DNA from 2 places in the Saccharococcus sp. Marseille-Q5394 genome. Region 1 is predicted to be linked to the other one. Evidence: a T-box and tRNA genes for the amino acid it is inferred to sense, from the RefSeq annotation. Region 1 holds a T-box; the other holds one or more tRNA genes.
What was found. A T-box is a leader RNA that pairs with one kind of tRNA and senses whether it is charged. The one in region 1 lies ahead of trpS (tryptophan--tRNA ligase), so its partner is inferred to be a tRNA-Trp.
Positions count from the first base shown of each region.

Region 2: it encodes a tRNA-Trp, which carries the amino acid that the T-box ahead of trpS (tryptophan--tRNA ligase) is inferred to sense. The anticodon was not compared.

Region 1 is NZ_CAMPPQ010000001.1:1,232,016-1,246,057, forward strand. It holds gene mecA (adaptor protein MecA) at 173-829, opposite strand; gene spxA (transcriptional regulator SpxA) at 1,185-1,583, opposite strand; gene OC538_RS06205 (putative glycoside hydrolase) at 1,982-3,178, opposite strand; T-box leader at 3,395-3,627, shown strand; gene trpS (tryptophan--tRNA ligase) at 3,896-4,882, shown strand; gene OC538_RS06215 (hypothetical protein) at 4,839-5,087, opposite strand; gene fabF (beta-ketoacyl-ACP synthase II) at 5,149-6,384, opposite strand; gene OC538_RS06225 (beta-ketoacyl-ACP synthase III) at 6,482-7,414, opposite strand; gene OC538_RS06230 (DUF2929 family protein) at 7,600-7,782, shown strand; gene OC538_RS06235 (ATP-dependent Clp protease ATP-binding subunit) at 8,092-10,239, opposite strand; gene OC538_RS06240 (metal-sulfur cluster assembly factor) at 10,417-10,725, opposite strand; gene OC538_RS06245 (prolyl oligopeptidase family serine peptidase) at 10,776-11,537, opposite strand; gene OC538_RS06250 (Cof-type HAD-IIB family hydrolase) at 11,719-12,537, shown strand; gene OC538_RS06255 (DegV family protein) at 12,561-13,406, shown strand; gene OC538_RS06260 (alpha-amylase family glycosyl hydrolase) at 13,478-14,042, opposite strand, start outside.
Region 2 is NZ_CAMPPQ010000002.1:1,057,609-1,066,680, reverse strand. It holds gene OC538_RS15985 (carbon-nitrogen hydrolase family protein) at 1-697, opposite strand, end outside; gene OC538_RS15980 (disulfide oxidoreductase) at 829-1,254, shown strand; gene OC538_RS15975 (thioredoxin family protein) at 1,256-1,732, shown strand; gene OC538_RS15970 (RluA family pseudouridine synthase) at 1,729-2,586, shown strand; gene OC538_RS15965 (aldo/keto reductase) at 2,633-3,463, opposite strand; gene trmL (tRNA (uridine(34)/cytosine(34)/5-carboxymethylaminomethyluridine(34)-2'-O)-methyltransferase TrmL) at 3,784-4,257, opposite strand; gene queG (tRNA epoxyqueuosine(34) reductase QueG) at 4,271-5,398, opposite strand; gene OC538_RS15950 (B3/4 domain-containing protein) at 5,455-6,168, shown strand; tRNA gene OC538_RS15945 (tRNA-Leu) at 6,316-6,396, opposite strand; tRNA gene OC538_RS15940 (tRNA-Cys) at 6,431-6,504, opposite strand; tRNA gene OC538_RS15935 (tRNA-Gly) at 6,515-6,589, opposite strand; tRNA gene OC538_RS15930 (tRNA-Gln) at 6,593-6,664, opposite strand; tRNA gene OC538_RS15925 (tRNA-His) at 6,674-6,749, opposite strand; tRNA gene OC538_RS15920 (tRNA-His) at 6,790-6,865, opposite strand; tRNA gene OC538_RS15915 (tRNA-Trp) at 6,890-6,963, opposite strand; tRNA gene OC538_RS15910 (tRNA-Tyr) at 6,970-7,054, opposite strand; tRNA gene OC538_RS15905 (tRNA-Thr) at 7,067-7,139, opposite strand; tRNA gene OC538_RS15900 (tRNA-Phe) at 7,153-7,228, opposite strand; tRNA gene OC538_RS15895 (tRNA-Asp) at 7,238-7,313, opposite strand; tRNA gene OC538_RS15890 (tRNA-Met) at 7,317-7,391, opposite strand; tRNA gene OC538_RS15885 (tRNA-Val) at 7,528-7,603, opposite strand; tRNA gene OC538_RS15880 (tRNA-Glu) at 7,761-7,835, opposite strand; tRNA gene OC538_RS15875 (tRNA-Ser) at 7,854-7,944, opposite strand; tRNA gene OC538_RS15870 (tRNA-Asn) at 7,948-8,022, opposite strand; rRNA gene rrf (5S ribosomal RNA) at 8,076-8,191, opposite strand; rRNA gene OC538_RS15860 (23S ribosomal RNA) at 8,340-9,072, opposite strand, start outside.

The sequences.
Region 1 (14,042 bases):
CGGTTTATGCGTGATTATTGGGGTTTATGCGTGAATAAATTCATTTATGAGGTTTTCTGGCGAGTTATGCGTTTTTAGAGGGGTTTATGCGTGAGTTTTCGATTTTATGCGTGATTGATTGATAATAAAAAAACTGTTCCCCATTTTCTATCGGGGAACAGTGTGTATGTTATTAGTTGCCGAAGTATTTTTTCACAGTTGCCAATACGTCAGATTCCATAATGACTTTGCCGTATTCTTCTAGACGGTGGATCGTCACTTGGGATAAAGAGCCATATTCTGAAATGAGGCTGCAGAAATCGGATTTATCGTCATCATCCATTTTCGATTCATCATAAATCACGTATAGATAGAATTTATTTTCAAATGAATAGAGAGATGATTCAACTGCGTATGGGGGAATGATGTTTGACAGTGGAATGAGGTTTTCGAACTCTTCAAAGACGAACATATCGGACGTCCATACAACAGGCTCATCATTCAATTCATTCATAAGTTGTTCGGAATCGGCAAACAAGCTGGGATCTGGTTCGAAGGTCTTTCGGGAATCATCCATGCTTAACTGGGCATCTGATTCGTCATTGTCCGAAAGTTGCGCCCGCGTCACGGTTACTTCAATTCCGTTATTCATCGCATGGACTTGAATCCATAATGGACCTTCCACTTCGAATTCGGTCTCATCGTTGATTTCGTCCATCATCTCCCAGAAGAGCTCTTCACTTTTGTCACGATTGTACCAAACCTCTTCCCGTGTAAAACCCCGTTCCTCAATGTCGATATACGATAAGTAAAACTTTACTGTATTATCATTGATTCGCTCTATTTCCATCCCTTTTCTCTCCCTTCCTTACAAACAGGCTTGTGCCCATTTCTTTATTTTCGCAATAAACCTGCAATGCTTATACTTATCATATGACCATCCCGGAGGTTTTGAAAGGGTTATCCTCAGGTGGACGGATAATAATCAATTACGCCTCGTCGTAATTGCGTACAGATTTCAAATTAGTATCTCCTTTAAAATCTGTCACATCCGCTGTGAGGCAGAACATAACTCAGTTGGTTTTTGCTGAATTATGTTACTAGCATTGTAGAGAACATTTGCATGATTAGCAAGGGAAAATTAAAAAGCTGATAGGATTGGCGTAATGCCTGTCAACTCCCTATCAGCTTTACTATGTCTACTATTAGTTTACCATGCGCCGCGCTTCAAGAAGCTGATAGGCCCTTACTTTCCGAGGTAGGAAGCGTCTGATTTCATCTTCATTATACCCTACCTGAAGCCTTTTTTCATCTAGGATGATCGGTCTTCTTAATAGGCCCGGATGTTCTTGAATCAATTCATATAAACGTTGCAGTGGAAGGCTTTCCACATCTACATTCAGTTTTTGGAAGATTTTGGAGCGAGTCGAGATGATTTCATCTGTTCCATCTTCTGTCATACGTAAAATCTGTTTGATTTCATCGATATTCAACGGTTCAGAGAAAATATTACGTTCAGAATATGGAATTTCATGCTCTTCTAACCATGCCTTCGCTTTTCTACATGATGTGCAACTTGGTGAGGTAAATAATGTAACTCCCATTCGCTGACACTTCCTTTCAGTCGGCTAACTATCTTATATTTAGAAAAATTAAATTAGAATTATTTTAAAGTAATAAGCTTAACTCCTATTATACACATATTCATTCTCAATGAATACACTTTTTCACAAAAAAGTGGAACAGATGGTTTACTTGTCACAATTCCGCAATATTATAGGGTTTACAGCTCCTTCAACTATGTACTTTAACACTTCTTTACTGTTATACCCGATGGAAGAAAAGTTTAAACATCAATGATTGAAATAATTCTTTTCTCATTTAGATTTCCTCGAATGAAAAATATCATTCCACAACTAGTAGTACGACATAGAAGCCTGAAAAGTTCCAATATACATCAAAAAAACTCCGGAAACCTTTACCTCAGGCTCCCGGAATAAGATTAAGGCGTGTAGTCTACGCCCTCTGTATATTTATTCTTCGCATTCCATAAAAGGAACTCATCAATGCCATTTTCTTTCAATGCTTTGATTTGCGCTTCGACCTCTTCTTTCCCATAGCGAAGATAATTCCCACTCCCTAGCCAAGGTGCACTGAAATCCTGCAGCCAAGGACGGGAAACCGGTGGATTATCAAGCGCACCCAGCTTGGCATTCTCCACCTTCGCATATTCCGCTACAAGACGATAAGGTTCAAGGTCGGGCTTCGCAATGCCGAAATAAGATGTCCAATGGCTTGGATAAATCATCGAGGAAATGACATCTACATTCTCGGAAATCTTCGAGAAGTTCTGCCCGATGCCAGGCGCTTCGGGCAACGTTGCCGCATAGCCGAATATATCGACCGAAACGTCCACGTCATAAGGTTTCAACTGCTCTCGTGCATATGCCACGAAATCCGTTACCGCCTCAACCCTGCGCTGAACAGGGTCTAGTTCAGACTCTTTATAGTCATCCATCGAGTATTTCAACGTTTCATGCCGTTTTTCGAATCCTTCCGGAAAACGGACATAATCGAACTGGATTTCCTTGAAACCCATCTTCGCCGCTTCAATTGCGATGTCGACGTTATGATCCCATACTTCCTTCATGAACGGATTGACGAAGGATTCGCCCCTGCCGTTTTTCCACACTTTATCACCATCCATGAATGACAGTTCGGGGCGCTGCTCTGCGAGAACGCTATCTTTGAACACGACAATTCTTGCGATTGGATAGACCTTCCGCTCCTCAAGCGTCTCTAGCATCTTCCGCGGATCTTTTATGTATGGTTTCCCAATGCCCATGTTGAATAACGGCGAATCCTCTTGCGGCTTATATGTTAAATAACCGAAGTCTTCTTTAATGTCGATGACCATCGCATTCAAGTCCGTAGAATCAATCAACTTCAGTAATCTCTCGAACGCAGAGCCCCCTGCCGAATGCCCCGTCACGTAAACACCCCGCACTGCGTCAGGATAGTCAAATACGAGTCCCGAATCATGTGTGTATAATTTTGAACTGGCAACAATCCCCTCGTCTATTTCTTCAAAACCATATGTACGTTCAGCAAATTTTATAGCGGTCTTTGTCTCACCCGCTTGAACCGACAGTGGCATAGCCAATGCACTCGCAAGCATTAACGAGCTGACCCATTTCATTTTTTTCATCTGACACATCCTCTCTCTTTCACTCATTCTATCAAAGCAAAAAAAATATGAATAGGTAAAGTCATCTATTCCCTTGATTTCCTGTCGAAAAACCTGTTTTTTTGTCGAATCATCCTTTAGTAGCTAGGAATCGCATATAGTAAAGAACCGATTAGATTTTTTATTTGCTTTATTCTTCAAGTCGTATTATACTTTTGACAACTATTACGAAAAGCGAAGACGGAAAGAGTATTCTTGTCGCGGCATTGAAGAGAGCCTGTGGTTGGTGCGAACAGGCATGGCGGACGAGAGGAATTGGGTTCCCGAGCTTGACTGGCGAAAAAGATGTTCATTCATTATCCAGTAGCCAATCACGTCTCCCCGCGTTAAGGGTTTTGAGTGGCCTGCTTGCAGGCTGATTCGGGTGGTACCACGGTTGATTCACATCAGTCGTCCCTTTTTTAGGGATGGCTGATGTTTTTTTATTCTTTTTTTTTATTATTGATTTTAGGTACTTCTGTTTATTGAAGCGAAAGGCGGCGACTCCTGCGAACGCCGTCACGAAGAACGGCGTTTGCGAGCAAAAGCCAAGCGTTGCGAGCAGGAAGGGGCTGCCTTAATTTCTGCAAAGAACGCAGAAATACGGCAAATCGAACCCTTCGCTGTTCGATTGGAAAGCGTCCGCCTGAAGCGAAGATTAACAGTATTTATTCAGAGGAGGAATTTTACATGAAAACAATTTTTTCGGGCGTTCAGCCCACAGGGACAGTAACATTAGGGAACTACATCGGGGCATTTAAGCAATTTACGGAGCTGCAACACGAATACGACTGCCGATTCTGCATCGTCGACCAGCACGCAATCACCGTACAGCAAGACCCGGATGAACTTGCGAAGACGATTCGTTCACTCGCTGCCATCTATATCGCCAGCGGCATTGATCCAGAGAAGTCGCTCCTGTTCATTCAATCGGAAGTGCCAGCGCATGCCCAGGCTGGATGGATGATGCAATGCATCTCCTATATCGGCGAGCTAGAGAGGATGACTCAGTTCAAAGATAAATCTGACGGGAAAGAAGGAGTATCTGCCGGCCTTCTCACGTACCCGCCTTTGATGGCTGCGGATATTCTCATCTACAATACCGACATCGTTCCAGTCGGAGACGATCAAAAACAGCATGTCGAATTGACAAGGGATCTCGCCGAACGCTTCAATAGACGTTATGGTGAAGTGCTTACCATCCCGGAAGTGCGCATACCGAAAAATGGCGCGCGCATCAAATCATTGCAAGACCCATTGAAGAAAATGAGCAAGTCGGATCCGAATAAAAAAGGAACGATTTCGCTATTGGATACACCGAAGGAAATCGAAAAGAAAATCAAAAGTGCGGTGACGGATTCGGATGGTATCGTGAAATTCGACGTAGAAAACAAGCCGGGTGTTTCAAACCTATTGACAATTGAATCGGCATTAAGCGGCATCTCGATTGCCGACCTTGAATCGAAATACGAAGGGCTTGGCTATGGCGCATTCAAAACGGGTGTTGCCGAGGCTGTCATCGGACATCTTACACCTATCCAGGAACGCTATGAGGAGCTTCTCAATTCCTCTGAGCTTGATGTCCATCTTGATCGCGGAGCCGATAAAGCGAATGCGATTGCGTCCGCCACACTTAAAAAAATGGAGTATGCGATGGGGCTCGGAAGAAGACGGTAATCGCAAGAAGTATGACTGCCATTACAAAAAGCGTGAAGTCAGCCGTTTGGATAATGAACAGCAGGATCTGCTTCCAGCTATAGCCGAGCGATAGATAATTGAAATAGAAGATCATATGTGTAGTCGTAATGACTATGAGTCCGTAACTGATGAGGAAGAAGAAGATACGTGTCATATATACATCGCCCTTTTGCTTTTCTTCCATTGTATGAATGAAAGCTCCCCATTTAGAAGAATCCTAAATGGGGAGCTTTTCATCTATTCGTTCATATTTTCTTGAATACGAGTGAAGCGTTATGTCCTCCGAAGCCGAGGGAATTGCTCATCGCATACTGGATGTCCGCTTTCCTAGCTTGGTTTACGACATAGTCGAGGTCGCATTCAGGGTCTTCATTCACGTAATTCATTGTAGGTGGAAGAATCCCTTCCTGCAATGCCTTCACCGTGAAGATTGCTTCCAATCCTCCGGCAGCGCCGAGCAGGTGTCCCGTCATCGATTTCGTCGAACTCATAGCTAGCTTATACGCATGTTCGCCGAAGACCGTTTTCGCTGCAAGCGTTTCGAACAGGTCGTTATACGGCGTGCTAGTTCCGTGTGCATTGATGTAATCGATTTTGTCCGGGCTGATTTCCGCTTCATCGATTGCTTGACGCATTGCGCGTGCTCCGCCTTCACCTTCAGGAGCTGGAGCAGTAATATGATGGGCATCTCCTGTTGAACCGTACCCGACGATTTCCGCATATATTTTCGCTCCGCGTTTCACTGCATGCTCGTATTCCTCTAGAATGAGGATGCCCGCGCCTTCACCGATGACAAAGCCATCCCTTTCCTTATCAAATGGACGGGAAGCTGTTGCCGGATCAGGATTCAATGACAATGCTGTATTTGCACAGAAACCGGCTACGGCCATCGTCGTGATCGGAGCTTCTGCACCACCCGTGATCATGACGTCCGCATCTCCGCGTTTAATGACTTCGAATGCGTCACCGATTGAATTTGTTCCGGATGCACAAGCAGTCACTGTGCATGAGTTGATGCCTTTCGCGCCCAGATGGATTGACACTTGGCCTGAAGCCATGTCAGGAATCATCATTGGAACGAAGAACGGGCTGACCCGTCGGTATCCTTTTTCTTGGAACGTCTTGAATTGCTGCTCATGTGTTTCCATGCCACCAATGCCTGAACCGATCCAAACACCCGTACGTAATCCAGTCTCTTCATCCAATTCAAGATTCGCGTCTTTCATTGCCATGATGGATGCTGCGAGCGCATAGTGCGTAAAGCGGTCCATCTTCCGCGCATCTTTCCGCGGGATATATTCTTCGATGTCGAAATCTTTCACTTCCGCAGCGACTTTCACCGGAAATTGATCACTGTCCAGTCTTGTGAGTGGGCCGATCCCGGACTTTCCGTTCAATACCGCTTCCCATGATTCTTCTGCGGAATTTCCTACTGGAGAAACTGCTCCAACCCCTGTAATGACTACACGACGTCTTTCCATTATTGAAAACTCCCCTTCATTTTTACAAATTTAATTACTTATAACGCTTCGTTCAAAAGTGTATCTCTAATTTACTTTAGTATATAGTAATCCGAAGTTATTTTCCCCATTTAATGCAGAGCGCACCCCATGTTAGACCGCCGCCGAATCCGACAAGTACAATGATATCATCATCTTTCACGCGGCCGTCCTGCAGGTCGTCGTATAATGAAATCGGAATGGATGCCGCCGAAGTGTTTCCATATTTATGGACAGACTTGGACATTTTTTCGATCGGCAAGCCGAGCCGTTCGCGCGATGCCTCCATAATACGGATATTCGCTTGGTGTGGAATCAAATAATCGACATCCTCCGTCGTCAGACCCGCCTTTTCCGTAACACTTACGGCTGATTCGCCCATTTGACGAACTGCAAATTTGAACACTTCACGTCCGTTCATATGGAGGTACTTATCTTGGTATAGGTGTTTGCCTCCGGTACCATCGGCTCCTAATTCAAAGGATAGGATTCCCCGGCCTTCGCTCACTTTACCGACTACCGCTGCACCGGCACCGTCCCCGAAAAGGACTGCCGTGTTGCGGTCTTCCCAATCCGTGATTTTTGACAGCTTCTCTACCCCGACTACGAGTACATGTTCATACGTTCCTGCCTCAACGAAATGCTTAGCCGTAACGACTCCGTACATGAATCCTGCACATGCCGCTGACACATCCATCGCGGCTGCATTTTTCGCGCCTAATCGCTCTTGGATCATAGTCGCAACGGATGGGAAAGGACGATCCGGCGTCACCGTAGCAACGATGATCATTCCGATGTCTTCCGGGTGGAGGCCCGAATTTTCAATAGCACTTACCGCCGCTTCATACGCCATATCGGACGTATTGGTATTATCATCGGCGATGCGCCTTTCTTCAATGCCGGTGCGCGTACGGATCCATTCGTCCGTCGTATCGATGCGCTGTTCAAGATCATGGTTTGTTACAACTTGTGAAGGAACAAATTTCCCTATGCCGATCAATCCTGCATTCATCTTACATACCCCGTTCCTTATCATCTATTATTAGTACCTGGTATTAATTATAGAAGATTACAGACTGTTTTTCAATATGTCGACACGATTTCGCCAAAGAATATATCGACAAGGCATAATTTTGTTTATAGATGGGACGTGCTATGGTATGATTACGAGGAAATAGTTACGATGAGGTGAATTCGATGAAATACATCATGGCATTTGTTTGGTCTTTTCTACTTGTAACGATGGTTAACTATGTAGCAGGTTCAATCGCCGGTATGGCTTTCGACTTCAGAGCGGGACTTGTCGCTTCGATTGTCTTGGCAGTCATCATCCTTTGCATCACTGCAATCACTCCAGACGGAGAAGTCGCAGATTATTGACCATCCGTAAAGCCGTTCACTTCAGTGTGGATGGTTTTTTTATTTGCAGGAATGAAAACTAATGGCTTCTTAATGAGATTTAAGGAAGAATGAGAACTTCTCACCCGATAACGAGAACTCTTCGACGTTAAACGAGAACTTGCCACCCGGTAACGAGAACTCTTCCACGTTAAACGAGAACTTGCCCCCGGTAACGAGAACTCTTCAACGTTAAACGAGAACTTGCCACCCGATAACGAGAACTCTTCGAAATAATTAATTCAAAAAAAGCCCTGGACACCGATTCGATATCGGCATCCAGGGCTTATATCATTTCTTATCAATCTGCAACTTTCCATCTTCCATACGCAGTACCAACTTCTCATCATCTCTCAAGTCGCCTTTGATGATTTCCTTGGCGACAGCTGTTTCGACGTGGCGTTGGATGAAGCGTTTCAACGGTCGTGCGCCAAACTCTGCGTCCGTACCTTCTCGGACGATCCAGTCAACAACGTTGTCACTGTATTCCAACTCGACTTCCTGTTCATCCAGCCGTTTCACAAGGTTCTCAAGCATCTTCTTGGCAATCAAACGGAACGAGTCGCCTGATAATGAATGGAAGATGATAATGTCGTCCATCCGGTTCAGCAGCTCCGGTTTGAAATGGCCGCGCAGTTCCGCCATGACCAAATCCTCGGCGGCATGCTCATCAGAATCGAACTGGCCTTGCAGCAAGTATGCGGATCCGATATTGGACGTCATGATGACGACCGTGTTCGTGAAGTTTACGAGCCGTCCTTGGCTATCGGTTATGCGGCCGTCGTCCAAGATTTGAAGCAATATATTCGCGACATCAGGATGCGCCTTCTCGATTTCGTCCAGAAGAACGACTGAGTACGGATTGCGGCGCACCGCTTCCGTCAGCTGTCCACCCTCTTCATAGCCGACATACCCCGGAGGCGCCCCGACGAGCCGGGACACGCTGTGCTTCTCCATATATTCGGACATATCGATCCTGATGAAATGGTCTTCCGAATCGAATAGCGTTGCTGCGAGTGTTTTCGCAAGCTCCGTCTTCCCTACCCCGGTCGGACCGAGGAACAGGAATGATCCGATCGGCTTGTCTGGATCCTTGATGCCTGCACGGGCGCGCCAAACTGCTTCCGTGACGAGTTGAACAGCATCATCCTGACCGATGACCCTTTCTTCTAGCGTCTCACGGAGTCGGAGCAATTTCTCCCGCTCCCCTTCGACGAGCTTCGTAACCGGGATGCCCGTCCAGCGAGCGACGATCATCGCAATTTCATCCTCCGTCACTTCTTCGCGCAGCAATCGGCTCTCGGAGTTAGTGATGAGTGTCGCTTCCAATTCATGAAGCTGCTTTTCAAGCTCAGGAATCTTGCCATATTGGAGTTCAGCCGCTTTATTCAAATCAAAACGGTTTTGTGCATCCTCAAGTTCGCGGCGGTAGCGGTCAAGTTCCTCCCGCTTGTCCTGGATGCCGCGCAGCGCCTCTTTCTCTTTGTTCCACTGTTCCCGCATTCCAGCGGAAGAATCCTTCAGTTCCTGCAACTCAGCACGGAGCGCTTCGAGGCGCGTCTGGCTGATGGCGTCCGTCTCTTTCCGCAATGCCTGCTCCTCAATTTCAAGCTGCATGATGCGGCGTGTGACCGAGTCGAGTTCTTGAGGCATCGAGTCGATTTCCGTACGGATCATCGCGCTCGCTTCATCCATTAGATCGATCGCTTTGTCCGGCATGAATCGTTCTGTCAAATAGCGGTCAGATAATGTTGCGGCAGCAACCAATGCCCGGTCATGAATTCGGACTCCATGATGCAACTCAAAACGTTCCTTCAAACCGCGAAGGATCGAAATCGTATCTTCCACGGAAGGTTCGCGCACAAGCACTTGCTGAAAGCGGCGCTCCAACGCAGGGTCCTTTTCGATATACATTCGATATTCGTCAAGCGTTGTCGCCCCGATGCAATACAGCTCTCCACGCGCAAGCATAGGCTTCAACATATTGCCCGCATCCATCGCACCTTCCGTCTTCCCGGCTCCGACGATCGTATGGATTTCATCGATGAAAAGGATGATTTCTCCGTCACTTTCCTTCACTTGCTTCAATACGCCTTTCAATCGTTCCTCGAATTCCCCGCGGTATTTCGCTCCGGCGATAAGGGAGCTCATATCGAGTTCAAAAATCTGCTTATCCTTCAAACCTTCCGGCACGTCGCCTTTGACGATCCGTTGGGCAAGACCTTCGACAATTGCCGTTTTACCGACTCCGGGTTCTCCAATCAGTACTGGATTGTTTTTCGTTTTTCTCGATAAAATTCGAATGACATTCCGGATTTCCTCATCCCGTCCAATTACCGGGTCCATTTTGCCGTTCTTCACATCTTCAACGAGATTTCGGCCAAATTGTTCAAGTGGTGTACGTTGGTCTTCTTGTACGCCATCCATTCTCATATACATTCACCTCATTAATTTGACTTTGACTATCTTTGATTAATTAAATTATATGCTTTTTATTCCAACAAGTAAAGCATTCCGCATGCTTAATTTCCCCTGTACCGATGGGAATAAACACAAAACAAAAAAGGCTGCCTGACATAAGTCAAACAACCTTTTTCTTGTTCAAGTAACGTATTATTATCGTACGCCGAGCGCCATTTTCGCATAGCGCGACATCTTATCCCTCGACCATGGCGGGTTCCAAATAATATTGACGTCCGCGTCCTTCACTTCAGGCAATTCCATCAGTTCCTGTTTGATGTTGGAAACGATTTGCGGTCCCATCGGACAACCCATTGAAGTCAATGTCATTGTCACTTTGGCAGTGCCTTCTTCATCAAGCTCCGCATCATAAACAAGCCCCAAATTGACGATATCAATTCCGAGCTCGGGATCGATCACGTTTTCCAGAGCACCCATCAAGCTGCCCTTCATATCATCATTCATTGAAATTCCCCTTTCCGAATCTGTTCTCCCTCCATCATAGCAAGGATACCCTATTCATTCAAATAAGATGCGAACCAATCAGCGGCACGCAGCATGCCCATTCTAGAAACGGCGTGGCCAGCCGTCGGATCCGCCATGAACTCAAATTGCTCAGGAGCATCCACATAATCCTTCTTCGCTGCTTTATAGAAATTGAATGTCGGTTCAAACGGGACGGTCGTATCATTTTCTCCATGCCAAAAGTAAACGGGACGATTATTGAGCTTTTTCCTTTGTTTGGTCAAATCAAAAATGGCGAGTGTATTAAGCAAAGATTTCCGTTCTTCATCGGTAATCGGCAATTTGAAGCCGCGCCGTTCGAACTGTGACATCTGCGCCTTTGCAAGTTCGACATATCCTGGTGCACCCATCATGACTGTCGCGACATCGATCCACGGATAAGCAGTCAAGCAGCCGAGCGTCGTAATTCCGCCCATTGACGTCCCACCCATGCCGATTTTCGAGACGCCTCTCTCCTGCAACTCCTTATGAAGGACATCCATTTCCTCAATCGACGTCAGGACGATTTCCCAAAAACGCAGACTCAACTGGACTTCATCCAATCCTTCATCCCGCGTGCCATGTAAATGGGCATCGGGCAACAGGACGCGAAATCCATTCTTTGCAATATTATATGCGTAATGCAAATTATGCTCTTTGGCACTTGTGAAGCCGTGCAAAAAGATAACTGTTGGTATATTGCTATTTTCGTGTCGCTCATCCACAATATGTAATATTGGTATATTGCTCCAATTTTCTTCTTTTACAATCATGCAAACACCTTCTGTACTTTTTCTAAATCGTACCAAAGTTTTACTAGAAAAACAAAAAGGACGGTTTCCCTCCGGAATGTTTTGACTTGCTCCGATAGATAACGCTAAACTGGACAATATAAGGTGAAGCGATTGAGGAAATGGGTATACAACATAGAAACTTTCCAAAGGGGGCAAAACTATGAAACCGCATTTGATTGTCCTCGACTTGGACGGGACATTGCTGACGGACGAGAAAGTAATCTCAGAAAAAACTGCACATACATTGAAACGGGCGGAAGAACAAGGGCATCAGGTGATGATTGCGACTGGCCGGCCGTATCGTGCTAGTTCGATGTACTATCGCCAGCTTGGATTGAAGACTCCGATCGTCAATTTCAATGGCGCATTCGTGCATAACCCAACTGACCGTTCTTGGAAAAATGTCCATGAAACGATTCCTCTCCCTGTCGTCAATGATGTCGTTGATGCGCTGCATGATTTCCGTTTCCACAACATAATAGCGGAAGTGATGGACGATGTGTACTTGCAATATCACGATGAAAAGCCACTGGATATTCTCACCTTCGGAGATCCAGTCATCAAGCAAGGGGACATCCGACAGGCATTGCAAGTCGAGCCTACAAGTTTGCTTATTCAGGCGGATCCAAAAAATGTCGAGCCTATCCGAAGACATTTGGCCGATGTCTATGCCGAGGCGATCGACCATAGACGATGGGGCGCGCCATGGGCTGTCATTGAAATCGTGCGCCATGGGTTGAATAAGGCGGTCGGTATTTCACATGTCGCCAAACATCTTGGAATCCCGCAGGAACGAATCATTGCTTTCGGAGATGAAGACAATGACCTAGAAATGATTGATTACGCGGGCGTCGGCGTTGCGATGGGCAACGGGATCGACAGACTGAAATCCATTGCGGACGAAGTGACGTTGACGAATAATGAAGATGGCATTGCAGAAGTGTTGAAGGAACGATTGTTATTATCAAAAAAAATATAAAAAGAATATAAGGGGGATCCACAATGAGAATTTTTGCTGATAGTGGTTCAGATTTACCGAAATCATTTTTCGATGAAAACGATGTGACGCTCATTCCATTACGTGTCTTGATCGATGACAAGGAAGGCGATGATGTCCTTGAAATTGATTCGAAAGAAGTGTTTGACGCCATCCGCAATGGGAAACATCCGAAAACATCGCAAGCTTCCCCTGAAAAGTTCCTTTCCACCTGGAAAGAGCTTGCAGAGTCCGGAGAAGACGGATTGTATATCGCTTTTTCGTCCGAGCTATCAGGAACGTATAACACTGGCGTGATGATGAAAGACCAAGTAAAAGAAGGTAATCCGAACATGAACCTCGTCCTCATCGATTCACGCTGTGCTTCACTTGGATGTGGACTTCTTGTAAAAGAAGCTGTCCGCTTGAGGGATGCGGGAGACGATGTCCGGACGATCGAACGTAAAATCCGAGACATGGCTGCCCATATGGAGCACCTATTCACAGTCGAGGACCTTGATTATTTGGCGAAAGGCGGACGTGTATCGAAGGCGAGCGCATTCATCGGCGGCCTCTTGAACATCAAACCTTTGCTTCATGTTGAAGGCGGAAGACTTGTACCGATCGAAAAACATCGCGGCCGTAAAAAAGTTCTTCGCCGCATGCTCGAGCTGATCGAAGAACGCGGTGCCGAATTATCGAAGCAGACGATCGCCATCAGCCACGGGGATGACGAAAGCACAGCTTTGGAAATGAAAGCGCTCATTGAAGAGAAGTTCCAGCCGAAAGATGTGGAAGTCCATATGATCGGATCTGCAATCGGATCCCATGCCGGACCTGGCACAATTGCAATCTTCTTCTTGAATAAATAATATCAATACTGTCAAATGAAAAATGCCTCTTCTGACATGACCATCACCACGTCCGAAAAGGCATTTTTTTATTATGCTGTTTTATTATCCGTCCGTCTCTTTTCCCGCCCTTTTTTTATGACGAGGAATAGGAAGCCGAGGAACATGACGTAGACGAGAATTGATGCGATCAAGTAAGGCGTATTGAAGCCTTTATCGTCATCCGCGATATACACTTCTGCCAGCTCCCTGTCCAAAACGACGTGGAACATGCCATCATCTGTTTCCCGGATGAGATCTCCATCCAAAACGCCTCGCAATTTCTTGTTCTCACCGATCTTTTCGACAGGGATTGCCAAATTGGACGTCTTCGATGTATTGTTAATGGCAATCAGCCACGTTTCATCCTCGGAAGTACGCTTATAGATGAGGAACCCATCTTCATTGTGCAGCATCTCGAAGTCCCCGCTACGCAGTGTTTCTGACTCATTTCGGAGCAGATTCAAATTGCCTATCAGATCTTTGAATTCCATATCCGTCTTGAAATTGAATAGCGGGTGGCTTTCAGGAGCTTCTTTTCCGTTCACCGCGATCTCCGTACCGTATGTCATAAGGGGGACGCCTGGAAGCGTAAACAGTGCAGTCGCCGCAACTTTC
Region 2 (9,072 bases), on a different contig from region 1:
CAACGCAAATACGGACAGGGTAGCTTGTCTTGTAATGCCGTTTAGTCGTTGCTTTATAATCCACGTTATTCCATTCCATTAACGTCGCATATTTTTTGGACGCTTTGTCATCAGGCATATAATTTGGATTGATCCGCATGAGGGTGAAATCATTCAATAGTTGGAAAGTGAGAACCGGGTCATAGATTTTATGGCGTGTCACCGCCTCCACATATTCCCTTGCAGACATTTCAGCTGCATACCGATGATAATTCGGTATCCTCCCCCCGATAATGATCGATTTCAGATTCAATCGTTGGACGAGCTCTTTCCTGGCTTCGTACAGCCGCTGTCCCACTTTCATCCTCCTGTATTCCGGATGGACCATCACTTCGATGCCGTATAGATTATAACCTTCGGGATTATGGTTCGTAATATAGCCCTTTGCGGAAATATCATCCCAAGAATGGCGGTCGTCGTATTCGTCAAAATTGATGATCAAGCTCGAACAGGAACCGATAATTTTCCCGTCCAGCTCAGCGACGAATTGCCCTTCCGGAAAGATGGACAGATGGCTTTTCAGATGCTCTTCCTCCCACGGGTCCATGCCCGGGAAACAGACCTCCTGCATTTTCAATATGTTTACGATGTCATCCTCTTTCATCTCTCGGATGATCATGCTCATTTCAAATGACGATAAATCAATTTCTTCACTCATCCATAGTTCACCCTTTCTACATAATATGTACCCATAATTGACTAGGAAAAGTCATGTAGTTCCGATTATTTTACATGAATACACCCACGCCGTATAATCAAAGAGGAATCTTAGAAACAGGAGTTGACATTATGCACAAACGGTTGGAAAATGGCCTTGTTTTCATTTTCACCATTTCCCTCATTGCAACACTCGGCTCTTTATACTTTTCTATTGTTCGGGGCTATGAACCTTGCACTCTATGTTGGTATCAACGCATCCTTATGTATCCGATCGTTTTGATGTCCGGTGTCGCTTTATACCAGAAAAACGCAAAAATCGCGTTGACGACAGCTGTTTTCGCAATTGTCGGAGGTTCCATTTCGCTCTACCATTATGGAATCCAGAAACTGAGTTTTTTACAAGACAGTGCACCGGCTTGCGGAAATGTTTCCTGTACTGGCCAGTATGTGAACTATCTAGGATTCATCACAATTCCGTTCATGGCTTTGACGGCATTCGTGCTGATCCTCATCACAAGCCTCTTCTTATTGAAATGGCAAAAGGAGTCTAACTAAATTGAAGAAATTACTGATTATCGGTGGTGTCATCATCGCCATCTTTGCTTTAATTGTCGTGTTGAATACTCAATCCAACAAAGAAAAGTTAAAGGACAATCCATATGGTTCGAAGAATCTTAAACAGGCGACGATCGATTTGATTGGCAACAAAAATTACAGCAATATCGTCCTCCCGGATGAACTTTATGAAAAAGTCTCTTCCGGAGAATCTGTCACTGCTTACTTCTTTTCTCCCGAATGTTCGTATTGCATGGAGATGACGCCGATCCTAATGCCGATTGCGAAAGAGAAAGGGATCCATGTGTATCAATATAATATGCTGGAATTCGAAAAAGAAGCCCAACCATACGGCATCACGTCTTGGCCGACGTTAATTCATTATGAAGATGGAAAAGAAGTTAACCGCTCCGTTGGTTTGCCGGTGAATCCCGAGGAAGATATCCGTGCTTTCTTCGATGAGTATGATAATAAATGATGGAAAAACTAAATACAGTTTTCCGTTATCAAATTAACCGAGATGGACTTACGGTCGAGGAACTGCTCCGGGATGATTGGAAAGCCGGTAAAAAGACCGTCCATCAAATGAGAATGGACAAGGCGGTCACGGATACAGCCGGACAGCCTTTCGAATGGCGTACGCCCCTGGAAGCTGGGACAGAACTTGTCTTTCATTTCAAGGACGCCGTATCATCATACAAGCCGGATGATCACGCGGATGTTTCCGTGCTTTTCGAGGACGAACATCTACTTGCAGCTCTGAAACCTGCCGATATCGCCACCCATCCAGATGAACATGATGAAGGCGGCACTTTTATGAATGCCATCATGGCATATGTTGAAAGAAGTGGCGGAGCGTATGCAGAGCATATCAATCGCCTCGATAAAGGTACGGCCGGAATTGTTCTTGTTGCGAAACATCCGATTGCAAAAGCGCTTTTTGATCGGATGATTGAGGAACGTGCTATTACACGCATCTATCACGCAGAAGTCGATGGACGTTTAAAACGGATGAGAGGGACGCTTCAATATCCGATTGGACGGGACCGCCATCATCCGACGAGACGCCGCGTCTCACCAGGCGGGCAGGATGCCATCACCCGCTACCGAGTCATTGAGCGGAACGATGAGTCGACAGTTGTTGAAGCTAGTCTCGAAACGGGCAGGACTCATCAAATCCGAGTTCATTTTTCACACATAGGACATCCCGTCAAAGGTGACACACTTTATGGCGGAAGCGAAACCGAAGATGGAAACTATCGTTTGGTTGCAAAGAAAGTTTCCTTCAAGCATCCATTTACAGAAGAGCAGACAACAATAGAAGTCATATAAAAAAACCCGCGGAGTCAAATTCCGCGGGTTTTTCATATGACTTTATTCACACTTCATCGAATTTCTCTGGATTTGTCCCAGTTCTCTCATCACGGTTCAAGGCATCGATTTTCATCATATCCTCAGGTGTCAACTCGAATTCCTTCACGTCGATATTTGACTTGATTCTAGCCGGAGTCACTGATTTAGGAATGACTACCAATCCATGTTGCAGATGCCACTTAATAATGACTTGTGCCGGCGTCTTGCCATATGTTAACCCGATCTGCTGCAACGTAGGCTCATCCATGAGTCCTCCTCTCGCCAGTGGCGACCAGGAAGTGACGACGATGCCATGTTCATTGCAAAATTCCCGCAATGGCTCCTGTGTAAGCCGCGGATGCAATTCAATCTGATTCACCATCGGCTTTACATTGGCAACGTTGAAAACCTTCTCCAGATGATGGATATGATGATTGGACACTCCTGTGGCCCTGATCAGCTTTTCTTCATAGAGCCGCTCGATTGCACGGTATGTATCCACGAATGTATCTGCTACTGGCCAATGGGTCAAATACAGATCCAAATAATCCATACCAAGTCTCTTCAAAGAAGCTTCAAACGCTTTCAATGTTGCGTCATACCCTTGATCAGTGTTCCATACTTTTGAAGTGATGAACAGCTGCTCCCTTTGAATGCCCGATTGCCGGATTGCCTCGCCTGTCTCTATCTCATTCTCGTAAATTGCAGCAGTATCGATAGCCCGATAGCCAACTTCCAATGCATATGAAATCGCCCTGATTGTCTCATCTGAATCAGTCATCTTGTAAACGCCGAGGCCAAGCTGAGGCATTTCCACGCCGTTCGATAGAGTCACCTTGTCGTCAAAATAATGCATTCCGTTCCCCTCCTATACAGTTTGTATACATTTATTGTACCCGTATTCCATAATTTTGACGAATAATGCCAGCCATTTGTTAATCAGAATGACACAATTTTTCAGTTCGGTCATTTCAATTTAATATTTATTAGGGTATACTATGTGAAGGACTAATGATTTTACAGGAGGTACATTTGATGAATCTTATCCTTATTCTAGCCGTTACCTTTGCATTCCTTTCGGCGATTTTCACAGGTGGATATGAAGACAAGCCTGGTAAAGTGAAAAAATAAGAACTACTAAAAACGGGACATGCCTTAATTGGCAGTCCCGTTTTTTTATGTTAAATCTAAAAATGATTGTTGCCTTAGGGCTTCGTATATCAGAATAGCGGCTGTGTTGGATAAGTTGAGCGATCTGATATGATCATTCATCGGGATGCGCAGGCAATTTTCGATGTTCTGTTCAATCACTTCGTCAGGCAAGCCGGTCGTCTCTTTCCCGAAAACGAAGAAAACATCCTTTGAAGGATCCGAATAATCAAAGTCCGAGTAGGTCCTCTCCCCGAACTTTGTAATGAAGAAAAACTGCGCTTCCGGATAAGCGCCAATAAACTCCTGTATATTTTCATGATACGTAATATCGACATATTGCCAATAATCCAGTCCTGCACGCTTGAGCATTTTATCATCAGTGGAAAATCCCAGCGGCTTTATTAAATGCAGTTTCGTTCCTGTCCCCGCGCATGTACGGGCGATATTCCCAGTATTCGCAGGAATCAATGGTTCAAATAATGCGACATGTATCGCCATTTCAGCACTTCCTTCAATTAGTCTCTAATACATTTTCCATCTCGAGACGCACGTCGGGATCCTCTTCCTTCTGTATCGCCAATTCAATTGCTGCGATACCGTCGCTCGTTCCAATTTGTCCGAGTGCCCATGCAGCAGTCCCGCGAATAAGCGGCCGTTGATCGTTTACAAGCAGATCTGTCAAAGTCGGCACGGCCGTCTCGTCTTTGAAGTGTGCAAGCGCAAGGATGGCATTCCGCTGTATCGGATTCTTGCCTCTCCAAGAACCTGACATATGCCCGTAAGTCTCCTTGAATTCTCGATTGGACAACCTGAGCATCGGCACAAGCAGCGGCTTTGCCAGTTCGGGCTCCGGCTGAAATGCAGGCTGATGAAGATTGTACATCCCTTTGTTTTTCGGACAAACAGTTTGGCATGTGTCGCAGCCATATACCCGGTTACCGATTTTCGCACGAAACTCCTCGGGAACTGGTTTTTTCGTCTGTGTCAAAAAGGCGATGCATCGTTGGGCATTAAGCTGCCCTCCTTGAATCAAAGCCCCTGTAGGACACGCATCCAAACAGAGTGTGCAATCCCCACATTGGTCTTCCATCGGAATATCGGGTTCAAACGGGATATTTGTAATCATTTCTCCGAGGTAGACATACGAACCGAATTCCGGTGTGATGACAGAACAGTTTTTACCGGACCAGCCGATTCCCGCCCGAACCGCGACAGCCCGGTCGACAAGCTCCCCGGTGTCCACCATCGAACGCATTTGAGCATTCGGTATCATGTCGGAAATAAACGTTTCGAGCAGTTGCAACTTTTCACGAAGGACATGATGATAATCCATTCCCCAAGATGCCCTTGCAAAGATGCCACGTCGCTCCCCCTTCTTCCCTCTTGGCGAATCTGTCATTTTGGATGGGTATGCGACTGCTATTGATATGATGCTTTCAGCACGATCAAGCAACATGACAGGCTCCGTACGTTTTTCGACATCACTTTCTTCGAAACCGGATTGAAAGCCCAATTCCTGTTGACGCCGCAAACGATTTTTTAATTCTAAAAAAGGGGCTGCGGTCGTAAAGCCGATTTTATCGATGCCGATCGTAGCTGCATATTCTTTTATTGACGACTGTAGCTGAGCGACATTCACAACGTTCCGCCTCCTTTATGATAGGATTGAAAATAAAAGATGATAAAGGTGATAAAATGAAAATAACTATAGATGAAAAACTTTTTCAACAGATGCCCGGATTGAAATTGGGCATTATCCATTATAACAAAATTACAGTGTCGGAATCTCCTCAAATGCTAAAAGGGAGACTCCAATTATTCCAGGAACAGCTTTACTTCGAATTGGACACCAAGCCTTTCAACGACTTTCCGGGCATCAAAGAATGGAGGGAAACGTGGAAAGCATTTGGAGCAGACCCTAATCGATACCGACCATCCGTGGAAGCCCTTTACCGAAGGATCAAAAAGCAGAATTACTTACATACCATCCATACTGCGGTTGACCTCAATACATTTTTCTCCCTCCAATATGAAATCCCGACTGGCATCTACGACTTGTCGAAAGTTGTTGGGGATGTCCAATTGACCCTTGGAGGGGAGGACGACGGTTATGATGGATTGAATGGCCGCTTCAACTCATTGAACCATATACTTCAATTAAAAGACGATTACAGCCCTTTCGGCAGCCCTTATGTAGACTCCATCAGAACAGCCGTCACCGATGAGACAACGGATGCCCTCCATATCTTATTCATCCGTCCTTCAATGGCCAAGGAAGAGGCTCTGCAACTGTCTACGGCATGTGGCAAGATGTTCACGTCCATCAGCGGCGGAGAAGCCTCTTGTTATCTGGTGGATAAAGAGAATCCTTCTATTCTAATGGACGGAACTGGTCCCTTCCAACTGTGATAACTTGTGTCCAAACAGCAATACATTCCCATTCCATAGAAAACGCTCCTTTCCGTGAAATCGGAAGGAGCGTTTTTAAGTTTGAACGAGAATCCCTAATTGGGAAAGAGAAAAGATGCAACCTGGGTTGCATCTTTTCAATGTGGATACCCGAGGCCGGACTTGAACCGGCACGCCTCGCGGCATCGCATTTTGAGTGCGACGTGTCTGCCATTCCACCACTCGGGCATAACAACAATTTACTTACAGCATACATGAAAGTTGGAGGCGGCAACCGGAATCGAACCGGTGGTAAGGGTGTTGCAGACCCGTGCCTTACCGCTTGGCTATGCCGCCGTAAGAAAGTTGGAGCGGAAGACGGGATTCGAACCCGCGACCCCGACCTTGGCAAGGTCGTATTCTACCACTGAACTACTTCCGCAAACTGGGGTAGCTGGATTCGAACCAACGAATGACGGAGTCAAAGTCCGTTGCCTTACCGCTTGGCTATACCCCAAAAAACAAATGGGGCGGACGAGGGGAATCGAACCCCCGAATGTCGGAACCACAATCCGATGCGTTAACCACTTCGCCACGACCGCCATGATAATTATATATTTTTCAATTGTATACTGCATAGAATGGGGCGGACGAGGGGAATCGAACCCCCGAGTGTCGGAACCACAATCCGATGCGTTAACCACTTCGCCACGACCGCCATGAAATTTAGCTTAAACAGAAATGGCAGGGGCAGTAGGAATCGAACCCACACCAAAGGTTTTGGAGACCTCTATTCTACCGTTAAACTATGCCCCTGTATAATGGTGGTGGGGGACGGATTCGAACCGCCGAACCCGGAGGGAGCGGATTTACAGTCCGCCGCGTTTAGCCACTTCGCTACCCCACCAAGAGAAGCATATGCCGGCGATAGGAGTCGAACCCACGACCTACTGATTACAAGTCAGTTGCTCTACCAACTGAGCTACACCGGCATAATATAAAAAATGGTGGCTCAGGACGGAATCGAACCGCCGACACAAGGATTTTCAGTCCTTTGCTCTACCGACTGAGCTACTGAGCCACATAAAAATGGCGGTCCCGACCGGGATCGAACCGGCGATCTCCTGCGTGACAGGCAGGCATGTTAACCGCTACACCACGGGACCATTTGGTTGCGGGGGCAGGATTTGAACCTGCGACCTTCGGGTTATGAGCCCGACGAGCTGCCACTGCTCCACCCCGCGATAATGATAATACTTACTATTTAATGTTTGCTACGCTTTTTGCATAAGGGACACCTTACGCTTCGCTGTCGGTGTTACTCGCATACGTTGCTATGCTCGTTGCTCCACCCCGCGATAATACTAATTATGAAATATATGGTGGAGGATGACGGGTTCGAACCGCCGACCCCCTGCTTGTAAGGCAGGTGCTCTCCCAGCTGAGCTAATCCTCCAGTTAAAATCGCGATAAGCTTCGCATTACTGCGTCAGCTTCATTCGTTCAGTCAGTCACGTACCGTTGTACGCTCCTTCCCTCTCTCAATCGCTTCCTTGTCCTGCTCGCTTCTCCCAATTTTAACGGGATCTGCGCTGAATCTAAGTTTTAAGAAATGGTGACCCCTACGGGATTCGAACCCGTGTTACCGCCGTGAAAGGGCGGTGTCTTAACCGCTTGACCAAGGGGCCATATGTGGATAATAAAACTGGCGGAGAGCAAGGGATTTGAACCCTTGATACGCGGTTAGCGTATACACGATTTCCAATCGTGCTCCTTCGGCCACTCGGACAGCTCTCCAATTGGCTCCGCAGGTAGGACTCGAACCTACGACCGATCGGTTAACAGCCGATTGCTCTACCACTGAGCTACTGCGGAATAGTACTGTAATAAGTATTTCATATCTTATTACGTTCATTTTAGAAATGACAGCCCAGCGACGTCTTACTCTCACAGGGGGAAGCCCCCTACTACCATCAGCGCTGAAGAGCTTAACTTCCGTGTTCGGTATGGGAACGGGTGTGACCTCTTCGCCATCATCACTGGACTATTTTTTTTCACAAGACAAGATTTATTATATCATATCTAGCGAATAAAGCAAGCGTTTTTTTCAAAATAAATAATTTTGTTCGCTCAAAACCGGATAAAACAGACATTGTTGCTGAACTTCAAGTTCAACCGTACTTTATAACTTTAAGGTTAAGTCCTCGATCGATTAGTATCCGTCAGCTGCACGTGTCGCCACGCTTCCACCCCGGACCTATCCACCTCATCTTCTTTGAGGGATCTTACTTACTTGCGTAATGGGAAATCTCATCTTGAGGGGGGCTTCATGCTTAGATGCTTTCAGCATTTATCCCGTCCATACATAGCTACCCAGCGATGCCTTTGGCAAGACAACTGGTACACCAGCGGTATGTCCATCCCGGTCCTCTCGTACTAAGGACAGCTCCTCTCAAATTTCCTGCGCCCGCGACGGATAGGGACCGAACTGTCTCACGACGTTCTGAACCCAGCTCGCGTACCGCTTTAATGGGCGAACAGCCCAACCCTTGGGACCGACTACAGCCCCAGGATGCGATGAGCCGACATCGAGGTGCCAAACCTCCCCGTCGATGTGGACTCTTGGGGGAGATAAGCCTGTTATCCCCGGGGTAGCTTTTATCCGTTGAGCGATGGCCCTTCCATGCGGAACCACCGGATCACTAAGCCCGTCTTTCGACCCTGCTCGACTTGTAGGTCTCGCAGTCAAGCTCCCTTATGCCTTTGCACTCTACGAATGATGTCCAACCATTCTGAGGGAACCTTTGGGCGCCTCCGTTACACTTTAGGAGGCGACCGCCCCAGTCAAACTGCCCACCTGACACTGTCTCCTGCCCGGATCACGGGCAAGGGTTAGAAGTCCAATACAGCCAGGGTAGTATCCCA